One region of the Streptomyces griseus subsp. griseus genome, then DNA from elsewhere that is predicted to be linked to it. Evidence: riboswitches for the same ligand, from Rfam matches in the RefSeq annotation. Region 1 holds a riboswitch; each other region holds the start of a gene.
The links. A riboswitch is a leader RNA that binds a small molecule or an ion and turns the genes downstream of it on or off. The one in region 1 is predicted to bind thiamine pyrophosphate.

Region 1 (2,258 bases):
ATCGTCGACGGCATGCGCGCCCTGCGCGACGGCGAGGTCCCCGGCGGTCCGGCCCGGCTCTCCAACATCGTCTTCATGGGCATGGGCGAGCCGCTCGCCAACTACAACCGTGTCGTCGGCGCGATCCGCCGCCTCACCGACCCCGAGCCGGACGGCCTCGGTCTCTCCCAGCGCGGGATCACCGTCTCCACCGTCGGGCTCGTCCCGGCGATGCTGCGCTTCTCCGACGAGGGCTTCAAGTGCCGCCTCGCGGTCTCGCTGCACGCCCCGGACGACGAGCTGCGCGACACCCTCGTCCCCGTCAACACCCGGTGGAACGTCCGCGAGGTGCTGGACGCCGCGTGGGAGTACGCGGAGAAGTCCGGCCGCCGCATCTCCATCGAGTACGCCCTCATCCGGGACATCAACGACCAGGCCTGGCGCGGTGACCTCCTCGGCCGGCTGCTCAAGGGCAAGCGGGTCCACGTCAACCTGATCCCGCTGAACCCGACGCCCGGCTCCAAGTGGACCGCCTCGCGCCCCGAGGACGAGAAGGCGTTCGTCGAAGCCATCGCGGCCCACGGCGTGCCCGTCACCGTCCGGGACACCCGCGGCCAGGAGATCGACGGGGCCTGCGGGCAGCTGGCGGCCTCCGAGCGCTGAGGGGCCGACGGCCTCACCCGTACCGGCCGGAAACCGCCGGTGTAGCCTGGGCGCGAAATCAACTTCATATTCCGACAGGGGAGCGCCACAGCGCTGAGAGTGCGGCACCGAGGACAGGTTGGCCGCAGACCCTCTGAACCTCGCCCGGGTCATTCCGGGTAGGAAGTTCGGACCTTACTCAAGCTGTTGCGCCCTGCCCGCTTCCGGTACGTCCGGTCGTGGGCGGGGCCGCGTCTCTTCCTGGTCACCTCCAGGAGGAATCACATGAACACCACCAAGAAGTACGCGTCGACCGCGCTCGCCGCGGTGCTCGGCGTCACCGTCCTCGCGGGCTGCGGCGGCTCCGACGACGCCTCGGCCGGATCCGGTGCGTCCAAGGGCAGCGGCTCCAAGACCGTCACCCTGGTCACCCACGACTCCTTCAACGCCTCGGAAGACGTGCTGAAGCAGTTCACCGAGGAGAGCGGCTACACCGTCCAGCTCCTCAAGAGCGGCGACGCCGGTGCCGCGCTCAACCAGGAGATCCTGACCAAGGGCTCCCCGCGCGGCGACGTCTTCTTCGGCGTCGACAACACCCTGCTCTCCCGCGCCCTCGACAACGGCCTCTTCACCGCGTACGAGGCCAAGGGCCTGGACCGGGTCCTGGCAGGCACCGAGCAGGACGGCCGGCACCGCGTGACGCCCGTCGACACCGGTGACATCTGCGTCAACTACGACAAGAAGTTCTTCGCCGACAAGAAGCTCGCGCCGCCGCAGACCTTCGAGGACCTGCTGAAGCCCGCGTACAGGAACCTCCTCGTCACCGAGAACGCGGCCACCTCCTCGCCCGGCCTCGGCTTCCTGCTCGGCACCGTCGCCACCCAGGGCGAGGACGGCTACGAGGCGTACTGGAAGAAGCTCAAGGCCAACGGCGTCAAGGTCGTCGACGGCTGGGAGCAGGCCTACAACGAGGAGTTCTCGGGCTCCGCGGGCGGCAGGAAGGCCAAGGCGGACCGGCCGCTCGTCGTCAGCTACGCCTCCAGCCCTCCCGTCGAGGTCCTCTACGCCGACCCGCAGCCCGAGGAGGCCCCCACCGGCGTCTCCACCGGGACCTGCTTCCGGCAGACCGAGTACGCCGGGCTGCTGAAGGGCGCGAAGAACGAGGCGGGCGGCAAGGCGCTGCTGGACTTCCTGATCAGCAAGACGTTCCAGGAGGACGTGCCGCTGAACATGTTCGTGAACCCGGTCGTGAAGGACGCGAAGCTGCCGGAGGTCTTCACCGAGTTCGGCGAGAGCGTCGACAAGCCGGCGACGGTGGCCCCGGAGAAGATCGCCGCCAACCGTGAGCAGTGGGTCCGGTCGTGGCACTCGCTCGTCGTGAAGTAGCCGGTCCCACCGGAGGAAGCGGGCGGCGCGGAGCGGCGGTACGGCTCGGCCTGATGGCCGTGCCCGTCGCGTTCTTCGCCGTCCTCTTCGCCTACCCCGTCGCCTCCATCGTCGGACGCGGGCTGAGGACGGACGGCGTCTGGCAGTTCGGGCGGATCGGCGACGTACTGTCCCGCCCGGACATCCTCGACGTCCTCTGGTTCACCACCTGGCAGGCCCTCGCCTCCACCGCGCTCACCCTGTTGATCGCC
Region 2 (2,258 bases), 3.9 Mb from region 1:
TACGGGGGCGGAGCCGGCGGACGTGAACCGGCCCGGGGTGAAGGGACGGGCCACCTCGGGCAGCTCGCCGGTGGTCAGCGCCTCGGCCATCGCGTCGCCGGTGACGGGCGTCAGCAGGACGCCGTTGCGGTGGTGGCCGGTGGCGAGGAGGAGACCAGGCAGGGCGGTCGGGCCGAGCAGCGGGGCGTTGTCGGGGGACGCGGGGCGCAGTCCGGCCCGGGTCTCGGTGAGCGGCAGCTCGGTGATGCCGGGCACCAGCTCGTGGGCGTCGCGCAGCAGCTCGTAGACGCCGCCGGCGGTGACCGTGGTGTCCCAGCCCATCTCCTCGCTGGTGGCGCCGACGACCAGCTCTCCGTTCTCGCGCGGTACGAGATAGAGGTGGCCGCCCCGGACGACGGCCCGCACGGTCCGGCTGAGGAAGGGGGCGTACGCCGGGGGCACGGTGAGCCGTAGGACCTGGCCCTTGACCGGCCGGACCGGCGGCAGAACCTCCTCGGGCACCCCCGCGAGCCGCCCGCTGAGACTGCCCGCCGCCAGCACGACCTGGTCGGCCGCCGGCTCCGTACCGTCACCGAGCATCGCCCCGGCGGCCCGGCCCCCGCTGACGGTGAGCCGCTCGGCGGCCGCCCTGCGGAACACCACCCCCGCCCGTTCGCACGCGGCCAGCAGCGCCGCCGCGAGCCGGCGCGGATCCACCTGGTGGTCACCGTCCACCCGCAGCCCGCCCCGCACCCCGGGCGCGAGCATCGGCTCCAGACGGCGGCACTCACGGCCGCTCAGCCAGACCGACTCCAGCCCCGAGCGCTCCTGGAGAGCGTGCAGCTCCCGCAGATGGGCCCGGTCGTCGGAGTCCAGCGCGACGGCCAGCGTGCCGCAGGTGCGGAAACCGGTCTCCCGGCCGCTCGCCGCCTCCAGCTCCGCGACGAACTCCGGATAGCGGGCGGCGGAGGCGAGGTTGAGGCCGAGCAGCATCTCCTCGCCGTAGTGCAGTTCGGTGACGGCGGCCAGCATGCCCGCCGCGACCTGGGCGGCGCCGCCGCCCGGATCGGGGTCGGCCACGGTGACGCCCAGCCCGCGCTGGGCCGCCCGCCAGGCGGTGACCAGGCCGATGATCCCGCCCCCGATGACGAGGACGTCGGATCCTGAGCTTCCCCCCGGGATTCCGGAGGCTTTCCCCGAGACGCGCATGGGTGTCCAGCCCCTCCCTTCGCCGGCATGACCCGGATCAGGTTCGTACGGTCGGAGGCCGCCCAGCCTCCCTCTCAGCCCGGTGCGTCCGGGCTCCCGCGAGTGTTCTACCGTGGCCAGCCTAACGCTCGCCGCCGACAAGGGAGCAGCCGCCGTGGCCCGTTCACTCGACGGACTCGTCCTGTCGCCCGTCGCCGACCAGGCCCCGGGCCAGGTCGGTACCCGCACCCGCTTCACCTACCACGAGCGGGGCGGCACGGTCTGGGCCGAGTACGCGGGCGGTGACGTGGTGCGCGGCCATCTCGTCGGCACCCGCCGGGGGGACGCCCTCGACTTCCGCTACGTCCAGCTCAAGGAGGACGGGACGACCTCTTCCGGACACTGCCTCTCCACCGTCTCCGAACTCCCGGACGGCCGGGTGCGGCTGGACGAGCGCTGGGCGTGGGAGTCCCAGGAGGGCGGCGGGACGAGCGTGGTGGAGGAAGTCATCATCTGATCCGTAGTCAGATGAATAGACTGGTACGCGTGAGCGAGCAGACGGAACACCACGCGGCGCGGCAGCGCACACGGAACGCCGTGATCGTCGGAGCGGGCATGGCGGGTGTGCAGACCGCCGTCGCCCTGCGGGAAGCCGGCTTCACCGGCACCGTCACCCTGATCGGCGCCGAACCCCACCAGCCCTACGACCGGCCGCCGCTGTCCAAGGCGGTGCTGCTCGGCAAGGCCGAGGACTCCGCCTTCGACGTCGACTTCGAGGCGCTGGAGATCACGCTCCGCCTCGGCCTGGACGTCACCGCCCTGCGCGCCGCCGACCATGTCCTGGACACGGCGGGCGGCCCCGTCCCCTACGACGTCCTCGTCCTGGCGACCGGTGCCGAGCCCATCGCCCTGCCCGGCACCGAGGGCGTCCCCGGCGTCCATCTGCTGCGCACCCTCGACGACGCCGCCCGGCTGCGGCCCGTCCTGGAGCAGAGCCACGACGTGGTCGTCGTCGGGGCGGGGTGGATCGGCGCCGAGTTCGCCACCGCCGCCCGCGCCGCCGGGTGCGCGGTCACCGTCGTCGAGGCCGC
Region 3 (2,258 bases), 1.7 Mb from region 1:
CTGGGCGATGGAGAAGAGCAGTAGCAGGGGCAGCGCCGCGCCCGCGTACGCCAGCACCAGGGTGTTCACGACGGAGGCGATGTGGTCCCGTCCGATGCGGATACCTGCCCGGTACAGCCCGCGCCAGCCCATCTGCGGGTCCGCCTGGTGCAATTCCCAGACGGCGGAGGTCTGGGTGACCGTCACATCGTCGAGTACCCCGAGCGATCCGATGATGACACCGGCCAGCAGCAGACCGCTCATGTCGATGTCCGGGTAGAGACCGTGGATGAGGCCGGTGTTGTCGTCGGTGTTGCCGCTCAGATCGGCCCAGCCGATGAACAGCGAGCCGAGCAGCCCGATCAGCAGCAGTGAGATCAGCGTGCCGATGACCGCGACGGACGTACGGGCCGTCACCCCGTGGCACATGTAGAGCGCCGCCAGCATGATGGCGCTGGCCCCGATCACCGCCACCACCAGCGGATTCGAGCCCTGCAGGATCGCCGGCAGGATGAACAGGGTCAGCACGGCGAACGAGACGGCCAGCGCCACCAGCGCCATCACCCCGCGCAGCCGGCCCACCGCGACCACCGCCAGGGCGAAGATCGCCGCCAGCAGCGTCATCGGGATCTTCCGGTTCACATCGGTGACGCTGTACTGGAGGTCGCGGGGCGCGTCGGGGGCGTACGCCACGACCACGCCCTGGCCCTCGCGCAGTTGGCGGGGCGCGTCCGGCTGGACCACCTCGACGAACTTACGGCCCTTGTCGTCGCCGCTGGTCACCTCGACGGTCGCCTTCGCGCACTCCCCCTGCTGCTCGTTGACGGCCTCGCGGCCCGAGGGGGTGGAGGTGTCACCGGTGGGTGGTACCTGTGAGGCGTTGACGTCGGCGCAGTCGACCTTGACGACCTGGACGACCTTGCCGTCCTGGGTCTGCCGGTCGAATCCGACGCCGGTGCGCTCGTGGGCGGGGACGCCGCCGGGCCAGAACGCGATCAGGCCGACGACGACCGCCGTGGCGAACGGGATCAGGACGGCGGCGATGACCTTGCGCAGATGCTTGGAGACCGGGGCGGCGGGACCATGGCTGTGCGTATGTCCGTGGCTGTGGCCCTGGGGCGGCTGGGGTGCGGGGTCGCTTTGGGGGGAGGTCACGGGGCGATCATCGCAAGAACGGGAGGGCCCTCTGGTCAGCTCGCCGGAAAGGACGCTAGCGTGGAGGCACCTTTGCACACGCGGGAGCTCGGAGCACCGGGCTGAGAGGGCGCTGATCGCCGTACATCCGTACGGGACATGGCTGCGCCGACCGCCGAACCTGTTACCGGGTAATGCCGGCGTAGGGAGTAGGTCTCATGACCACAGCGGACGCACGCACGCCTGCCTCGAAACAGAACGACGGAACGCCGGACGGCACTCCGGACGACGAGGCCGGGAAGTCCATCGGCTGGCACAAGGGGTACGTCCAGGGCTCGCGCCCGGACCTCCGGGTGCCGGTCCGACAGGTGCACCTCACCAACGGCAAGGACGTGGCGCTGTACGACACGTCGGGGCCGTACACCGATCCCGCCATCGACACCGATGTCCGCCGGGGCCTCGCTCCCCTGCGGGATAACTGGATCATCGCCCGCGGCGACACCGAGGAGTACGCGGGCCGCCCGGTCCGCCCCGAGGACGACGGGCTCAAGCACACCTCGCCGCGCGGCGGGCTGCGCAACCTCGACGCCGTCTTCCCCGGCCGTCCGCGTCAGCCGCGCCGCAGCCGCGACGGACGGCCCGTCACGCAGCTCGCATACGCCCGGCGGGGGGAGATCACCCCGGAGATGGAGTACGTCGCCATCCGGGAGAACGTCGAGGCCGAAGTCGTGCGGGAGGAGATCGCGGCGGGCCGGGCCGTGCTGCCGGCCAACGTCAACCACCCCGAGATCGAGCCGATGATCATCGGCAAGCGGTTCCTGGTGAAGGTCAACGCCAACATCGGCAACTCGGCCGTCACCTCCTCCATCGAGGAGGAGGTCGACAAGATGACCTGGGCGACCAAGTGGGGCGCCGACACGGTCATGGACCTCTCCACCGGCCGCAACATCCACACCACCCGTGAGTGGGTGCTGCGCAACTCCCCCGTGCCGATCGGAACGGTGCCGCTCTACCAGGCGTTGGAGAAGGTGGACGGCCGGGCCGAGGAGCTGACCTGGGAGATCTACAAGGACACCGTCATCGAACAGGCCGAGCAGGGCGTGGACTACATGACGGTGCACGCCGGAGTGCGCCTGCCGTACGTC

Region 2: linked by a shared signal. The riboswitch ahead of thiO (glycine oxidase ThiO) and the one ahead of D6270_RS25345 (thiamine ABC transporter substrate-binding protein) in region 1 are both predicted to bind thiamine pyrophosphate.
Region 3: linked by a shared signal. The riboswitch ahead of thiC (phosphomethylpyrimidine synthase ThiC) and the one ahead of D6270_RS25345 (thiamine ABC transporter substrate-binding protein) in region 1 are both predicted to bind thiamine pyrophosphate.

What each region holds. Positions count from the first base shown of each region.
Region 1 is NZ_CP032543.1:5,583,011-5,585,268, forward strand. It holds gene rlmN (dual-specificity RNA methyltransferase RlmN) at 1-642, shown strand, start outside; TPP riboswitch at 709-825, shown strand; gene D6270_RS25345 (thiamine ABC transporter substrate-binding protein) at 907-2,007, shown strand; gene D6270_RS25350 (ABC transporter permease) at 2,061-2,258, shown strand, end outside.
Region 2 is NZ_CP032543.1:1,650,911-1,653,168, reverse strand. It holds gene thiO (glycine oxidase ThiO) at 1-1,188, opposite strand, end outside; TPP riboswitch at 1,186-1,298, opposite strand; gene D6270_RS07640 (avidin-fold protein) at 1,343-1,684, shown strand; gene D6270_RS07635 (NAD(P)/FAD-dependent oxidoreductase) at 1,714-2,258, shown strand, end outside.
Region 3 is NZ_CP032543.1:3,834,477-3,836,734, forward strand. It holds gene D6270_RS17085 (YibE/F family protein) at 1-1,134, opposite strand, end outside; TPP riboswitch at 1,205-1,339, shown strand; gene thiC (phosphomethylpyrimidine synthase ThiC) at 1,332-2,258, shown strand, end outside.